DNA from 3 places in the Bradyrhizobium sp. AC87j1 genome. Region 2 is predicted to be linked to each of the others. Evidence: predicted binding sites of a transcription regulator. Region 2 holds the regulator's gene; each other region holds the start of a gene.
What was found. Region 2 encodes PhoB, which activates phosphate uptake and scavenging genes when phosphate is short. Its sites were predicted from a motif close to TGTCATNNANCTGTCAT; they were not measured.

Region 1: CV770_RS33885 (DUF2794 domain-containing protein) is a predicted target of PhoB. The motif match lies at 2,974-2,990, and genes of this name have one in related genera.
Region 3: CV770_RS22875 (Orn/Lys/Arg family decarboxylase) is a predicted target of PhoB. The motif match lies at 3,764-3,780, and genes of this name have one in related genera.

Annotation. Positions count from the first base shown of each region.
Region 1 covers NZ_PTFE01000102.1:2,436-8,291, reverse strand. Annotated here, with positions in the region: gene CV770_RS33900 (ABC transporter permease) at 1-536, shown strand, start outside; gene CV770_RS33895 (Bax inhibitor-1/YccA family protein) at 818-1,609, shown strand; gene CV770_RS33890 (GNAT family N-acetyltransferase) at 1,900-2,430, shown strand; gene CV770_RS33885 (DUF2794 domain-containing protein) at 2,542-2,910, opposite strand; gene CV770_RS33880 (DUF1223 domain-containing protein) at 3,508-4,284, opposite strand; gene acnA (aconitate hydratase AcnA) at 4,520-5,856, opposite strand, start outside.
Region 2 covers NZ_PTFE01000033.1:59,857-65,712, reverse strand. Annotated here, with positions in the region: gene pstA (phosphate ABC transporter permease PstA) at 1-716, shown strand, start outside; gene pstB (phosphate ABC transporter ATP-binding protein PstB) at 713-1,531, shown strand; gene phoU (phosphate signaling complex protein PhoU) at 1,543-2,259, shown strand; gene phoB (phosphate regulon transcriptional regulator PhoB) at 2,283-2,990, shown strand; gene CV770_RS18830 (GcrA family cell cycle regulator) at 3,070-3,582, opposite strand; gene CV770_RS18825 (aspartate aminotransferase family protein) at 4,039-5,247, shown strand; gene argF (ornithine carbamoyltransferase) at 5,247-5,856, shown strand, end outside.
Region 3 covers NZ_PTFE01000046.1:39,432-45,287, forward strand. Annotated here, with positions in the region: gene CV770_RS22860 (flagellar basal body rod protein FlgC) at 1-449, shown strand, start outside; gene CV770_RS42715 (hypothetical protein) at 566-778, shown strand; gene CV770_RS22870 (GNAT family N-acetyltransferase) at 782-1,357, opposite strand; gene CV770_RS22875 (Orn/Lys/Arg family decarboxylase) at 1,364-3,718, opposite strand; gene CV770_RS22880 (xanthine dehydrogenase family protein molybdopterin-binding subunit) at 3,819-5,856, opposite strand, start outside.

The DNA of each region.
Region 1 (5,856 bases), on a different contig from region 2:
CTCACACCCACATCGCGACGCTGACGGAAACCGGCGGAACTGCGGCAGGCGACGGCGAGATCATCAAGCAGGTCGCCGACGCCTATCCGATGGTGACGAGCGTGCGCGTGCGCGAGGTGATGGAGACGGTCGGCTCTGTCGTGACCAATCTGGCGCTGGCGATCCGCGGTGCCAGCGCCGTGACCCTGATCTCGGCGATCCTGGTGCTCGGCGGCGCGCTCGCCGCCGGCCATCGCCACCGGGTCTACGATGCGGTGATCCTGAAGACGCTGGGCGCGACGCGGCTGCGGCTGCTCGGCGCCTATGCGCTCGAATACCTCCTGATCGGGCTCGCGACCGCGGTGTTCGGCGTGATCTCCGGCAGCATCGCGGCCTGGATGATCGTGACGCGGCTGATGACGCTGAGCTTCGTCTGGCAGGCCGGCAGCGCGGCCGGCGTGGTCGCGGCCGCGCTCGTCGTCACCGTCGGGCTCGGGCTCGCGGGCACGCTGCTGGCGTTGAACAAAAAGCCCGCCACGGTGTTGCGGAATTTGTGACAAAATGTAGCGGAGGGCCGCACGAGAGCGAAATCGCACGATTTCTGCGATTAACCACGACTGCTCGTCAGGTTCGCGTCAGGATTGCCGCCAAGGGCGACATTCAGCCGCGCGTGGAAGGTTGCAGCGAATGTGTTAGTTTCCCACATATCGAATGGGTTCGGAGCCCCGATTGTTAGCCAAAATTTAGTCGGTTGGCGTCGGTATCCGAGATAGAGTTTGACGAACCGGCGGCATGGCGACCCTCGTGCCGGACCGGACCAACCAACGGGAATTCGACCATGTCGGACCTAGACCGTAACTACGCTTCTCCTTTCGGCAGGGCCGCCGGGCGTGTTGACGCCGCGACGGTCGATGCCGGCCTGCGCGCCTATATGCTGCGCATCTACAACTACATGAGCATCGGCCTTGCCATCACCGGCCTTGCCGCGCTCGGTGTTTACATGGCTGCCGTGACTGATGTCCCGACCGCGGACGCCGTCCGCGTCGGCAAGCTGTTCCTGACGCCGTTCGGCTACGCGATGTTCGTCAGCCCGCTGAAATGGCTGTTCATGCTCGCGCCGCTCGCCATGGTGTTCGTGATCTCGGCGGGCATCAACCGTCTGGCTCCCTCGACCGCCCAGATCCTGTTCTGGGTGTTCGCGGCGCTGATGGGTATCTCGCTGTCGTCGATCTTCCTGGTGTTCACGCACACCTCGATCGTGCGGGTGTTCTTCATCACCGCGGCCACCTTCGGTGCGCTGAGCCTCTACGGCTACACCACCAAGCGTGACCTGACCGGCATGGGCTCGTTCCTGTTCATGGGCCTGATCGGCATCATCATCGCGAGCCTGGTGAATCTGTTCCTGGCGAGCTCGATGCTGCAGTTCATCGTGTCGGTGGTCGGCGTGCTGGTGTTCGCGGGCCTCACCGCCTGGGATACCCAGCGGCTGAAGAACGACTACATCTACGGCTATGCCTCGGCCGGCGGTGACATCGCAGAGCGTGCGGCCATCACCGGCGCCCTGTCGCTGTATCTGAACTTCATCAACCTGTTCACGCTGCTGCTGCAGCTCCTCGGCCAGCGCGACTAAGCGATAGGCCAGGACGAACGGACACGAACCCCGGCCGAAAGGCCGGGGTTTTTGCTTGGGCGCGGGGTGGCGCCCGTAGCCCGGATGGAGCGTAGCGCAATCCGGGACAGTCCTTATCCGGGCTACAAGGCCACGAGTGCCGCCTCTCCCCCCGTCATTGCGGGCGCAGCGAAGCAATCCAGAGTCCCTCCGCGGATGCATTTCTGGATTGCTTCGCTGCGCCCGCAATGACGGGTGTGGCAACACCGTTGCCCCTTTCAGCGGAAGCGGGAAGGCTCTAATCTTCCGCCATGTCCGCACCTGAAATCAGGCCTGCAACCGAGGCCGACCTTCCCGCCATCACCGCCATCTACCAGCAGGCCGTCCGCGAGGGCACCGCGACGTTCGAGCTGGAACCGCCTGACCTCGTGGAGATGACGCGCCGTTATCGCGCGCTGGTCGACGGCGGCTATCCCTATTTCGTCGCCATCCTCGACGGCCGCGTCGCCGGCTATGCCTATGCCGGCGCCTACCGCCCGCGCCCGGCCTACCGCTTCACGGTCGAGAACTCGATCTATCTCGATCCCTCCTTCCACCGCCGCGGTGTCGGCTCAAAGCTGCTGGAGCGGCTGGTCGCTGAATGCGAGGCGCGCGGCTTCCGCCAGATGATCGCGGTGATCGGCGATTCCGCCAATGCCGGCTCGATCGGCGTGCACACCAAGGGCGGCTTCAAGATGATCGGCACGCATCCCAATGTCGGGCTGAAATTCGGCCGCTGGCTTGATACGGTGATGATGCAGCGCGACCTCGGCGAGGGCGCGAAGACGGTGCCGGGGAAGTAGGGCTCGTAGGGTGGGCAAAGCGATAGCGTGCCCACCATATCCCGGCGATTGAGAAACGATGTGGGCACGGCGCTTTGCGCCTTTGCCCACCCTACGGCACCGGTCGTGCGGCTACACCACCGCCAGCTTCCGATCGATCACCAGCAGCACGCGCTCCAGCTCGTGGCCGCGGCGCAGGATCAGGCCCGTCGCCGAGATCACGCTGTACATGCCCTGCTTGCGCGCGAGCCGCGGATCCTTCTCGATGCGATAGATCGGTACTTCCGAGGCACGGCGATAGACCGAGAACACGGCGCGATCCCTCAGGAAGTCGATGGCATAGTCGCGCCATTCGCCGTCGGCGACCATGCGGCCGTAGAGATTGAGAATACGGTGCAGCTCTAGCCGGTTGAACGTCACCCGGCTCAGTTGCGTCGTCGCCGCGGCGGGGCGCGCCGCCGCGCGCTGCTCGCTCGGATCGGCATCCTCCGACAGACTCATGGAGCGCTTCCTCATCGCACGGCATGACCCGAATCCGCGAAGACCGTCCCCGGAACCTGGATCATGACAGCTGCATGATTGCGCCAACCGGCCACCGCCGCAAGGGGCTCCTGATTCAACCGGTCGAATCGGTTACGATTCGGGGCACACGCTATGGTGGAACTCCCTCGCGGCAAACCGTCACGGGATCGTTAGCAGGAATCATACTCTCGCCGCTTTTCCGCCTAGCGACTGCCGCCCTGCATTGCGAAAAGACTCACGTGCGTTGACCCGGTCCTTTCGGTTCCGGATTCCTCAGCCCCCAGCCCCCCGGGGTCGAACAGGATCGGGTCTGTACGCGCAACAAGGAGGGCCAACGCAAGTTGGTCCTTTTTTGTTTGTGTCGGGATGTTTCTGCTTCGGCGAAATTCTTCTCTCATCAGCGCCAACAGTCTCTCCCCTCATCCTGAAGGAGCCGCGCGTCCTTCGCGCGGCGTCTCGAAGGATCGAGGCCGAGCTGCGTGAGCGGGGCGATGCGAAGCATCGTCCGGTAGACGCGCGCAAGGGCGCGCTCCTCACCATGAGCGTGGCAGTGAGTACGACGCGAGAGAATTGAAATCAGTGCAGCGACGTGTAGGCCGCGCCCAGCATCGAGCCGGGCTTGTCGCGGCTGCCGTCCTGGACATAGACCACCGCGCCGTCGACGCCGTCGCGCGTGAGGTTCTCGATCGGCACCGTCCAGCTTTCCGAACGCCCGGTCCAGTCGCCGACCTTGAGCAGGCTGCGCACCACGTTGTGATAGGTGACCTGTTGTCCGCGATTCTCGCCGCGGGTGATTGCGATCGGGACCGACTTGGCGATCGAACAGATCCAGACCTCGCCATGCGAGACGGCCGGCTCGTTGCTCGCCGCCACCGACACGTTGATCTGCTTGCCCGCGAGCGACATCGTCACCGGCACGCTCATCACGCCGGTGCCCTTGTCGGTCTTGCCGATCGCGCTCTCGATGCCGGCACGATCGCTGCCGATGACATGGGTGGAGCCGTTGACCACAACCTGCGGCGTGTAGACTTCGCGGTCGCCGCGCATGCGCGAATAAGCACGCTGCCGTGCAGAGAAGCGCGAATCCGCCAGCGTATCCTTCCAGCCAAGATAGTCCCAATAATCGATCGGCATGCTCAGCGCGATGATCGACGGGTCTTTGGAGAGATCGCCGATGATCTGGTCGGCGGGCGGGCAGGAGGAGCAGCCCTGCGAGGTAAACAATTCGACAACGGCGCGGGGATCAGCCTCGGCAGGACGGATGACGGCGACGATCGCACAGATGCCGAGAGCTCCCGACCAGAGGGCACCGGACCAACGTGAAACCAGATGAGAAGCCGTCATTGTTGTCATGTCGAACGCCGCACACCATTGCTCGTGGAAAGGGAAATCTTATCGCCGGATGGTCACCGTAGTTTTACGGGGCGCGACACACCCGACCGCCCAGGCCAACCATCCGAAAGGAGGTTTTCCGCCGGGCGGGCCCATCTGGAGCATGCCGCAAACGCACGAAGGCGGCCTTGTGATAGGCCGCCTTCGTTTAACCTTCTACTCACGTCGCGGTGAGCCACCGTTCACAAATTCGCGCTTAGGCCGCGAGCTTGCGCAGCACGTAGTGCAGGATACCGCCGTTCCGGTAGTAGTCGAGCTCGTCCAGCGTATCGATGCGGCAGAGCAGCGAAACGCGCTGCAACGAACCGTCGCCCGAGACGATCTCCGCGGTCAGCTTCTGGCGCGGCTTGAGCTCGCCGACGAGGCCACGCAGCGTGACCTTCTCGTCGCCCTTGAGGCCGAGCGACGACCAGGAGGTGCCCTCCTCGAAGGTCAGCGGCAGCACGCCCATGCCGACCAGGTTGGAGCGATGGATGCGCTCGAAGCTCTGGCAGATCACGGCGCGCACGCCGAGCAGGCGGGTGCCCTTGGCGGCCCAGTCGCGCGAGGAGCCGTTGCCGTATTCGGCACCGGCGAACACCACCAGCGGCACCTGCTCCTGCTGATACTTCATCGCGGCGTCGTAGATCGACATCTGCTCGCCGTCGGGCCAGTGTTTTGTCAAACCGCCCTCAGGGATATTTCCATCCGCGCCCTTGAGCATAAAGTTCTTGATGCGGATGTTGGCGAAGGTGCCGCGCATCATCACTTCATGGTTGCCGCGACGCGTGCCGTATTGGTTGAAGTCGGCGGGACGCACCTGGTGCTCGCTGAGGTACTTGCCGGCGGGCGAGGTGAGCTTGATCGAACCGGCCGGCGAGATGTGGTCGGTGGTGATCTTGTCGCCGAACATGGCGAGGATGCGAGCCTCGACGATGTCGGTGACCGGCTCCGGCTCCTTCTTCATGCCGTCGAAATAAGGCGGGTTCTGCACATAGGTCGACGACATGTTCCAGCGATAGGTCTCGCTCTCGACCGTCTTGATCTTGCGCCAGTTGGTGTCGCCCTTGAACACGTCGGCATACTTCTTCTTGAAGATCGACGCGGTCACGAACTTCTTCATGAAGGCGTTGATCTCCTTGGTCGTCGGCCAGATGTCCTTGAGGTACACCGGCTTGCCGTCCTTGCCCTCGCCGAGCGGCTCCACCGCGAGGTTCTTGGTGACGCTGCCCGCGAGCGCGTGGGCGACGACCAGCGGCGGCGAGGCCAGGTAGTTCGCCTGCACGTCCGGCGAGACGCGGCCTTCGAAGTTGCGGTTACCTGAGAGCACGGCGGCGGCGACGATGCCGTTGTCGTTGATCGACTTCGAGATCTCCTCGGGCAGCGGACCGGAATTGCCGATGCAGGTGGTGCAGCCGAAGCCGACCAGGTTGAAGCCGACCTTGTCGAGATCCTTCTGCAGACCGGAATCGGCGAGATAGCCGGCGACGACCTGGCTGCCCGGGGCGAGCGAGGTCTTCACCCACGGTTTGGCCTTGAGGCCCTTCGCAGCGG
Region 2 (5,856 bases):
GCCTCAATCTTGAGATCTTCGTCGCGGATACGCCGCCGCCGGGTTCGACCGAAGGCGGCCTGCGCAACGCGATCGTCGGTTCGATCATCATGACGTTGATCGGCGTCGGCATCGGCGCCCCGCTCGGCCTGTTCGCCGGCACCTACCTTGCCGAATACGGCCGCAACGACCGGCTGACCTCGGTGATCCGCTTCATCAACGACATCCTGCTCTCGGCGCCCTCGATCATCATCGGCCTGTTCATCTATGGCGCGGTGGTGGTGCCGATGCGTGGCTTCTCCGCGATCGCGGGCGCGCTCGCGCTCGCCGTCATCGTGATCCCGGTCGTGCTGCGCACCACCGAGGACATGCTGCTGCTGGTGCCGAACCCGCTGCGCGAGGCGGCCTCGGCGCTCGGCCTGCCGCGCTCGCTGGTGATCAAGCGGATCGCCTATCGTGCGGCCCGGTCGGGCCTCATCACCGGCGTGCTGCTCGCCACCGCCCGCGTCGCCGGCGAAACCGCGCCGCTGCTCTTCACGGCGCTGTCGAACCAGTTCTTCAGCCTCGGCCTGAACAAGACGATGGCCAACCTGCCGGTCACCATCAACAACTTCGTCCAGAGCCCCTACGCCTATTGGAAGCAGCTGGCCTGGAGCGGCGCGCTGCTGATCACGCTCACCGTGCTTGCCCTGAACATTGGCGCGCGCATCCTCGGCGCCGAGAGGACTGCAAAATGACCGACCTGTCCGTATCCATGAGTTCCAACGCTCATCTGGCCTCGCAGCCGCTGCCGGAAGCCCCGGCCAAGGTGACGGTGCGCAATCTCAATTTCTATTACGGCGAGCACCACGCGCTGAAGAACATCAACCTGACGCTGGGTGCCAACCGCGTCACGGCGTTCATCGGCCCGTCGGGCTGCGGCAAGTCGACCCTGCTGCGCATCTTCAACCGGATGTACGACCTCTATCCGGGCCAGCGTGCCACCGGCCAGCTCATGCTCGACCAGACCAACATCCTCGACCCCAGGCTCGACCTCAATCTGCTGCGCGCCCGGGTCGGCATGGTGTTCCAGAAGCCGACGCCGTTCCCGATGACGATCTACGAGAACATCGCCTTCGGCATCCGCCTCTACGAGAAGATCTCGAAGTCCGAGATGGACGACCGCGTCGAGAAGGCGCTGCGCGGCGGCGCGCTGTGGAACGAGGTCAAGGACAAGCTCAACGCCTCCGGCCTGTCGCTCTCTGGCGGCCAGCAGCAGCGCCTGTGCATCGCCCGCACCGTCGCGGTGCGCCCCGAAGTGATTTTGTTCGACGAGCCCTGCTCGGCGCTCGACCCGATCTCGACCGCCAAGGTCGAGGAGCTGATCCAGGAACTGTCCGAGAACTACACGATCGCGATCGTCACCCATAACATGCAGCAGGCGGCGCGCGTCTCCGACAAGACCGCCTTCATGTATCTCGGCGAGCTGATCGAATTCGACGACACCAGCAAGATCTTCACGTCGCCGAGCGACCGGCGCACGCAGGATTACATCACCGGCCGGTTCGGCTGAGGAGACGCGACATGGGTACTGAACATACCGCAAAAGCTTTCGACACCGACCTCCAGGAGCTCACCCGCCTGGTCGCCGAGATGGGCGGCATCGCCGAGCGCATGATCGTCGATTCCGTCGGCGCGCTGATCCGCCGCGACGTCGCGCTCGGCCAGCGCGTCGTCACCATCGACGCCGAGCTCGACGCGCTGCAGAAGCGCATCGAGGAACGCGCGGTGCTCACCATCGCCCGCCGCCAGCCGATGGCGGTGGATTTGCGCGAGATCGTCGGCGCCATGCGCGTTGCGACCGATCTCGAGCGCATCGGCGACCTCGCCAAGAACATGGGCAAGCGCGTCGCCGCGCTGGAGACCGACTTCCATCCGCTGAAACTCTTCCGCGGCCTGGAGCACATGACCGACCTCGTGCAGCAGCAGGTCAAGTCGGTGCTGGACGCCTATGCCGCACATGATCTGCCGGCGGCGATGGCGGTGTGGAAGGGCGACGAGGAAGTCGACGCAATCTGCACCTCGCTGTTCCGCGAGCTCCTCACCTACATGATGGAGGATCCGCGCAACATCTCGTTCTGCATCCATCTGATGTTCTGCGCCAAGAACATCGAGCGGATCGGCGACCACGCCACCAACATCGCCGAGACCGTGTTCTACATGATCGAGGGCCAGGCGATCACCGACAAGCGGCCGAAGGGCGACATGACCACCTTCGCCACGACGGTCCCGAATACCTGAAGACTTGAAGGAGCGACGACCCGATGGGCGCACGCATTATGGTGGTTGAGGACGAGGAAGCTCTCACCGAGCTGCTTCGCTACAACCTCGAAGGCGACGGCTATGACGTCGAGACGGTCATGCGCGGCGACGACGCCGACACCCGCCTCAAGGAACACATCCCGGACCTGATCGTGCTCGACTGGATGCTGCCGGGCCTGTCAGGCATCGAGCTGTGCCGCCGCCTGCGCACGCGGCCCGACACCAAGCAGCTGCCGATCATCATGCTCACCGCGCGCGGCGAGGAGAGCGAGCGGGTGCGGGGACTTGCGACCGGCGCCGACGACTACATCGTCAAGCCGTTCTCGGTGCCGGAGCTTTTGGCGCGCGTGAAAGGCCTGCTGCGCCGCGCCAGTCCTGAGCGGCTCGCGACGGTGCTGGCCTATGGCGACATCGAGCTCGACCGCGACAAGCGCCGCGTGGCGCGCTCGGGCCGGCCGATCGATCTCGGTCCGACCGAATATCGCCTGCTGGAGTTCTTCCTGGAGCATCCCGGCCGCGTGTTCTCGCGCGAGCAACTGCTCGACAGCGTCTGGGGCCGCGACATCTACATCGACGAGCGCACCGTCGACGTCCATATCGGCCGCCTGCGCAAGCTGCTCAATCTCGGCCGCGAGCAGGACCCGATCCGCACCGTCCGCGGCGCCGGCTACGCGCTCGACGATCGCTTCGCGAAGGCGGAGCAGACGTAAGGTTTGCTCGCGATAAGCCAACAAAAAAGCGCGCCGGCCAGCGCGCTTTTCTTTGTCTCAATGTCGCCTGAGGCCGTGCTCAGCGCGGGCCCGGCTTTGCCGGGGCGCGACGGCGATCCGCCGCCGGCTGATACGCCACGCGCGAGTGCTGGGCGCAGTAGGGCAGGCCGGACAGCGCCTTGCCGCCGCAGAAGAAGAAATCCGGGCTCGAGGGATCGCCGACCGGCCAGTGGCAGGTCGCCTCGTTCAGCTCGAGCAGCGACAGCCGCTGGCTCATCGGCACCACGTTGTCGTAGGTGACCGGTTCAGCCTCCACCTCGACCTCGAAGGCCTGTGCCAGCGCGGTGTTGCCGCGCGCGATGGGGCGGGTCACCCGCATCAAGTGCTGCGCGGGACGCGCCTTGCGCGGCCGGGGCGCTGCCGATGAAGGGCTCTTGGCGCGGCCGGACAGACCGAGCCTGTGCACTTTGCCGATCACGGCATTGCGGGTCACATTGCCGAGCTCAGCTGCGATCTGGCTGGCCGAAAGTCCGGCCTCCCAGAGCTTTTTCAGCTGCTCGACGCGATCGTCGGACCAGGTCAAAACCGTCATTGCACCCTTTCCCTCGCTACGCGCCAGCCATCCTGGGGCCTCGCAGCGATTGCCTAAGCCTTCAAAAACCCGTGCCGCCAGAATCCCTTAAGGCTCGCCGGGCGCGTGACTGACGCCCGAACGCTTACGCCGGTACATGAGGACTCTTGAGATCAGAACCGCTGCACGAGATGTCGTATCTGACAATCCAAACGCTACAATATGGCGTGACTCCCGCGCAAGAGTCCGCCGACTCGCTTCCACATGTTCCGTGGTGAAAACCCGCAAAATCGGCACCGCAAGACTACGGATTCAGCGTTTCCCGAGGCTTTCCGGGCGGCATTGACACCCGTCTTGCCAAGCATAAGATAGTCCCGCGTGCCGCCCTTAAAAGGCGGCACGTTTCGTTTTCCGGGCCGGTCGATGGTGCGTTGCGCAATGCACGCGTCACACCGTCCTCAACATTCAAGTGACATCATGACTAACAGCGCAGCGCCGCATTTGCTCCCCGTTTTCGCCAGAGCCGACCTCGGCTTCGAGCGCGGCGAAGGCTGCTGGCTGATCGCGACCAATGGCGATCGCTATCTCGATTTCACCTCGGGCGTGGCTGTGAATGCGCTCGGCCATTGCCACCCGCATCTGATCAAGGCGCTGCAGGAGCAGGCGACGAAGCTCTGGCACATGTCGAACCTGTTCCAGAGCCCGGATGGCGAGAAGCTCGCCAACCGGCTTTGCAACGAGAGCTTTGCGGACTTCGTGTTCTTCTGCAATTCGGGCGCCGAAGCGCTGGAGGGTGTGATCAAGCTGGTCCGCCATCATCACTTCTCCAAGGGGCATCCGGAACGTTATCGCATCATCACCTTCGAAGGCGCCTTCCACGGCCGCACCCTGGCAACGCTCGCCGCGACTGGCTCTGCAAAATATCTCGAAGGCTTCGGCCCGCCCATGGAAGGCTTCGACCAGGTGCCGCACGGCGATATCGAGGCCGTCAAGAAGGCGATCGGCCCGCACACCGCCGGCATCCTGATCGAGCCGATCCAGGGCGAGGGCGGCGTGCGCTCGGCAACGCCGACCTTCCTCAAGGCGTTGCGCCAGCTTTGCGACGAGAAGGGCCTGCTGCTCGCCTTCGACGAGGTGCAGACCGGCATGGGCCGCGCCGGCGATCTGTTCGCCTATCGGCGCACCGGCGTCACACCTGACGTGATGTCGCTGGCGAAGGCGCTCGGCGGCGGCTTCCCGATCGGCGCTGTGCTGGCGACCGCGGATGCGGCGGCCGGCATGGGGCCCGGCTCGCACGGCTCGACCTTCGGCGGCAATCCGCTGGCGATCTCCGCGGCCAATGCGGTGCTCGACGTCATGCTCAAGCCCGGCTTCTTCGACCACGTGCAGAAGATGTCGCTGCTGCTGAAGCAGAAGCTCGCCTCCGTGATCGACCGTCATGGCGATGTCGTCAGCGAAGTGCGCGGCGAGGGCCTCCTGATCGGCATCAAGGCCGTGGTGCCCTCCGGCGATCTCGTCGCGGCACTGCGCAATGAAAAACTGCTCACGGTGGGTGCCGGCGACAATGTCGTGCGTTTCCTGCCGCCGCTGATCGTGACCGAAGCCGAGATCGAGGACAGCGTCGGGCGGCTCGAGCGCGCCTGCGCCGCAATCTCGTCCAGCCAGACCAAGCGGGCGGCAGGCTGATGAGCAAGTCCCCGAAGCACTTCCTCGATATCAACGAGCTGCCGCTGTCGGAGCTCAAGACCATGCTCGCGGCGTCCTCCGCCATGAAGGCGAAGCAGAAGGCGCAGCAGCCGGTCAGGCCGCTCGAAGGCAAGACGCTGGCGATGATTTTCGAGCGCCCGTCGACCCGGACACGCGTGTCGTTCGACGTCGCGATGCGTCAGCTCGGCGGCGAGCCCATCATGCTCACCGGTGCCGAGATGCAGCTCGGCCGCGGCGAGACCATCGCCGACACCGCGCGCGTGCTGTCGCGCTATGTCGATGCCATCATGATCCGTATCCTCAACCACGATGCGCTGCTGGAGCTTGCGGCCAACGCCACCGTGCCCGTCATCAACGGCCTGACGCGGCGCTCGCATCCCTGTCAGGTGATGGCCGACCTCATGACCTATGAGGAGCATCGCGGCCCGATCGAGGGCAAGACGGTGGCCTGGACCGGCGACGACAACAACGTGCTGGCGTCCTGGGCTCACGCAGCCGAGCGCTTCAAGTTCCAGCTCAACGTCGCAACGCCGCCGGAGCTCGCGCCGAAAAAAGCGATGCGCGACTTTATCAAGGCGACCGGCGCGC
Region 3 (5,856 bases), on a different contig from region 2:
TGAGCATCTTCTCGATTGCGACATCCGGACTTTATGCGGCGAGTTTGCGCGTGAACGTCGCCGCGAGCAACATCGCCAATGTTCAAACGACCGGCCCGCTGCCGGCGTCGGGCGGGTCGAGCCCGTCGGCCGTTACAGGCAGTCCGGGCATTGCTCCGACGTTTCCCGCGGCTTACGTGCCATTGCGCGTCGATCAGGTCGACCAATCGAGCGGCTCGACGCCGGGCGGCACGATCGCGAAGGTGTCGACGGTATCGCCGAGCTATACCGCGCAATCAGACCCAAGCGCTTCCTTCGCAAACCAGGATGGGCTGGTCGCCGCGCCGAATGTCGATATCGCCAACGAATTCGTTCAACTGGCGGCCGCCAAGTACAGCTTCATTGCCAATGCGAAAGTCATTCAGGCTTACGCGGAAACGACAGAGTCGCTGCTCGACATCACCACATGAGGGCTGCCGCCTGAATGGGCGGCGGGAACTTTGCCGGGCTTGATCCGCGTCAAAATCTCCTTTCCCGGTCCGGCTTAAATGGGACTAGAGTGCGGCCGGGGCAGCAGGGAGGTCCCATGTCAACCTATGTCGTCAAGTTCATGAAGGATGTGCTCGGCGAGTACGGCCGGCAGAGCGAGATTTGCCAGGGGACGCTGGAAATCGACGCCTCCGACGAGGACGAGGCCAGGGAGCGGGCGAAGGCCAGGTTCTGCAAGGACCAGGCGCTGCATCACTGGTCGCTGCATGCCGACCGCATCCATGTGAGAGCGGCCGACTTTCCGTCCTGAGGTTTACCGGCCCGGCGCCATGACGGGTGGGGGCGCCGTGGTCCCCGCGCCGAGCGATCGCTGCACCATGACGGTGTCGGACCAGCGGCCGTGGCGATAGGCCACGCCGCAAAGCAGGCCGGCGCGCGCGAAGCCGAACTTCTCGTGCAGCGCCAGCGAGGGCGCGTTGTCGGCGTCGATATAGCCGATCATCTGGCGGAAGCCGGCAGCCGCACAAGCATCGATCAATTCCTGCAGCAACAGCCGTCCGACCCCGCGGCCGAGCTGCTCATGGTGGACGTAGATCGAGTGCTTGGCCGTGTAGCGATAGGCCGGGCGCTTGCGGAACAGCACCGCATAGGCATAGCCGACCACCTCGCCGCGAAAGGTCGCGACCAGATGCGGCAGGCGGGTCTGCTTGAGGTTCTTGCGCCGGTCGCGCAGATCGTCCGGCTCGGGTGCGCCGGCTCCCTCGATGTCGCGCGCCACGCCGTTACGGACGTGATGGCGGTAGATCGCCAGCATCGCCTCGACATCGCTCTCGCGTGACGGCCTGACCAGGACGGCTTCGTCGCTCGCGCGCGCAGCTGTTTCGTTCATTCGCACCTACTCGGCAACGACGTAAGTATAGAGCCCGATGCGCCCCTGGGCGTCGATCTCCTTGTAGACGCCCTGGATCTCGACGTCGAAGCCCGGAAATGTGTTGAAGCAGGTTTCGAACATCTTGAGATAATCCACCATGGGCTTCGCCCTTTCCGTCAGCCGCTCCCCGGGCACGATGGTGGCGATGCCCGGCGGATAGACCACGAAGGGCGTGGTCGCGATGCGGCCTGCGATGGCCTCGATCGGCAAATAGTCGACATCGTTCTTGAACAGATAGCGGGCAGCATCGCGAGGCGACATCGCGATCTCAGGCATGTGCTCGGGCATGAACTGCCGGGCCTGAAGCGCGCTCACGTCGGCGGCGCGGAAGAAGCGGTGCATCTCGCCGCAGAGATCGCGTAAGCGCACGCCGGCATAGCGCGCCTGCCGCCGCTGGTAGAACTCCGGAATGACGTCGGACAGCAGCGCATTGTCATCGTGGAGCCGCTTGAAGGCGACGAGGCCGGAGATCAGCGTGCCGGCCTTGCTCGCTTCGACGCCGGGGGTGAGCAGGAAGAGCAGGGAGTTGAGGTCGTTCTTCTCGGGGACGATGCGGTTCTCGCGCAGATATTGCGCCACGACGGGGGCGGGGATGCCGTGCTCGGCATAGGCACCGGAGCGGTCGAAGCCGGGGGTGAGCAGCGTCAGCTTGTTCGGATCGGTCATGGCAAAGCCTTCGGCCATGCCGGGGAAGCCGTGCCAGTTGGTGTCGGGCGAGAGCTGCCACAGCGCGGCGTTGGTGGCGAGCTCATCGGTGGAGAGGGTTTCCCAGGCGACGTTGTGGGCGGCGCCGGGGCGGCCGACATCGGGAATGGCGACGCGGTCGGGAACGAAGGGTTCGAAGAACCAGCGCCGATCGGCGTTCTGCTCCTTCTCCTCGAACTCCCTGCGCATCGCGCGGATCTTCTTGCGCAGCTCGATGCCGAGGCGGATCGTGTCGTCCCACAGCACTTCGCCCGAGCGGCCCTTCATCATCTGGGCGCCGACGTCGAGCGAGGCGAACAGCGGATAGAAGGGCGAGGTGGAGGCGTGCTGCATGAAGCTCTCGTTGAAGCGGCGGTGCTCGACGCGCCGCTTCTGGCCGCGGATGTGGCGGTCCTTGATGTGGATCTGTGAGGCCTGCGAAAAGCTCGCAAGCTGCTTGTGGGTCGATTGCGTCGCGATGATGCCCGGTGCTTCCGGCGGAAGGTTCGCCAGCCCCATGGCGAAGCGGCCGGCATAGAGCGGGTGGAATTTCATGAAGCCGGCCCAGGCCTCGTCGAAAAGGATGTACTCGCAGAGATGGCCGATGCGATTCAGGATCATCTCGGCGCTGTGGATCGTCCCGTCATAGGTGCACTGTTCGACGACGGCGACGCGGAACGGCCGCTCCTTGCGCCAGGCATCCTTGTCCGTGACCAGTGGGTGATTGCGGATCGCCTCGCGCAAGGTTTTCTCGTCCAGCACGTCCCAGCGCATCGGGCCGATCAGGCCCCAGGCGTTGCGGATGGTCGGCACGTAAACCGGGACGCCGCCGTTGATCATCAGGGCGCCGTGATGGGCGGCCTTGTGGTTGTTGCGGTCGAACAGCACGAGGTCGCCGTCGGTGACGAGGGCGCCGAGTGCGACCTTGTTCGAGGTCGAGGTGCCGTTGAGCACAAAATAGGTCTTCTCCGCGCCAAAAATCTGCGCGGCTTCCTTCTGCGCCTTCAGCGCCGGCCCTTCATGGGTGAGGAGGTCGCCGAGATCGAGCACGGAATTGTCGAGGTCGTCGCGGAACACGGATTCGCCGAGGTGCTCGACGAAGACCCGGCCGATCGGGCTGCGGTTGTAGAACACGCCGCCATTGTGCCCCGGGCAGGTCCAGAGCTGGTTGCCTTCCTCTGCATAGTCGACCAGGGCGCCGAAGAACGGCGTCTTCAGCGTTTCGGCATATTGCTTGAGCCGGCTGATCAGATTCTTGGCGATGAAGGTCGGCGTCTCCTCGGACAGGAAGACATACCCGTCGATGAAATCGAGCACCTCGACCGGCAGGTCCTCGAAGCGCTTGCGCCGGATCAGGAGGATGATCGGGAAATCGAGGCCGCGGCGGCGCATCAGGTTGATCAGCGCCGAGGTCTTGCCCTCCAGGCCCTTCTTGCCCCAGTCCACCACCATGCAGCCGATCGCGGCATCGGTCTGCACCGCCATCTCGGCATCCTCGAGCTTGCGGGCCCGGACCACCTCGAAGCCGGAACGCTGGATCTCCTCGATGATCTGGTTGAAGCGGACGCCTTCGAGATCGTCGGCGTCGAACACTGGTGCGGCGAACAGGAAGTTGAAGCGCTTGAAATAGTCCATGTCGGGTCCTGAATGTGCCAGAGACACAGCTCATCGACACATTCGATGACAGCTGGATGACACTGGCCCGATCCAAGCATGGCTCGGATGACAAGGCAGGTCAGCCGAGCAGCTTGTCCAGCGTGATCGGGAAGTGCCGGACACGCTTGCCGGTGGCATGATAGACGGCGTTCGCGATTGCCGCAGGCACGCCCACGATGCCGATCTCGCCGAGACCCTTGACGCCGAGCTTGTTGATTCGGTCGTCCGGCTCGTCGACGAAGATGACGTCGATGTCGTGAATATCGGCATTCACCGGGATGTGGTACTCGGCGATGTTCGCGTTCATGATGCGGCCGAAGTGGTGGTCCATCACCGTCTCCTCGTGCAGCGCCATTCCGATCCCCCAGACCACGCTGCCCATGATCTGGCTGCGGCCTGTCTTGGTATTCAGGATCCGCCCGGCCGCGACGGCGCTCACGACTCGCGTGACCCGAATGACGCCGAGTTCCTCGTCGACCTTCACCTCGGCGAAGACAGCCGAATGCGTGTTGCGGGCGTGCGACTTGTCCTCCGCGAACTGGTTGAGCTTCTGCTTCTCGATCCGCTCGAGCTTGCCGTGACGCATCGCATCGGCGATCGCGACGGCGCGGCTCTTGTCGCCGGCCTTGGAAATCGTGCCGTCAACAAGAACCATTTCGGATGCATTGAGGCCGCCAAGTGGCGAGTCAGGTATCGCCTTGGCCAGACGCGCGAGCTCCTGGCGAATGTCCTCGGCCGCTCCCAAGACCGCATGTGCGCTCGAAGCGGCCATCCAGGAGCCGCCCTCGACGGGCGCTTGGGGCAGGGTTGAATCGGCAAGCTTCACGTCGATATTCCCGATCGGCAGCCCGAGGGCGTCGGCCGCGACCTGCGCCATGATGGTGTAGGTGCCGGTGCCGATATCGGACGCGGCGCAGGATACCTCGGCGTGGCCGTTGGCGGTCAGCACGATGCGCACGGCGACCGGCATCTGCAGCGCCTCCCACACCCCTGTCGCCATGCCCCAGCCGACCAGGTCCTTGCCATCGCGCATCGCACGCGGCGCGGGATTGCGGCGGGCCCAGCCGAAGGCTTCCGCGCCACGGGCGTAACATTCGCGCAGCTGCTTGCTGGTGAAAGGCAGGTCTTCGCTCTGGTCGCGATCCGAGTAGCACTTCAGGCGCAGCTCGATCGGATCGAGCTTGAGCGCGACGGCCAGCTCGTCCATGGCGCATTCGAGTGCGCAGACGCCCGTTGCCGCGCCCGGCGCACGCATGTCGCAGGGGGTGGCGACGTCGAGGTGGACGAGCTTGTGGGAGAGGCGACTGTTGGGGCTCTTGTAGAGCTGCTCCGCCCAGCCGGTGTCATTGCGTGAGAAATCCTCGTAGCGCGAGGTGACGGCAATGGCTTCGTGCGTGACCGCATCGAGCGTGCCGTCCGACTTTGCGCCGAGCGCGACGCGCTCGATGGTCATCGGCCGGTAGCCGAGCCCATACATCTGCTGCCGCGTCAATACGACACGAACGGATCGCTTCAGCGCGAGGGCGGCAAGCGTTGCCAGCACCACCTGGTGCTGCGGCCGCAGGCCGGAGCCGAAGGCGCCGCCGACATAGGGCGAGACCACGCGGATGTCCTCCGGCTTCATGTCGAACACGCCGCAGAGATATTTATGGACGTTCTGGACGCCCTGCGTCTTGTCGTAGACCGTGAGGCTGCCGCTGCCGTCCCAGACCGCTGTCGTCGCATAGAGCTCCATCGGGTTGTGGTGCTCGGTCGGGAGGACGTAGTCGGCCTCATGGCGAACCGCTGCCCCAGCCAGCGCCGCTGCGGCGTCGCCGCGCGGCTTGTGCGGCTGGTCCACCTTGGCGGATGTGCCGCGTTCGGTTTCGAGATCGGTCGCAAACGCCTCCTGCTCGTATTCGACACGCACGCGCGTTGCCGCGAATTTGGCAGTTTCCCAGTCCTCCGCGATGACGAGCGCGATTGGCTGACCGTTGAACTTGACCCTGTCGTCATAAAGCGGGCGGAAGGGTGAACCCTTCCCCGGCGCCACCTCGTCCTTCCAGGCCTCATCCTTGTCGGCGAGGGCCACGCGATGCGCGTGCGTGAGCACGTCGACCACGCCCTTCACCTTCAGC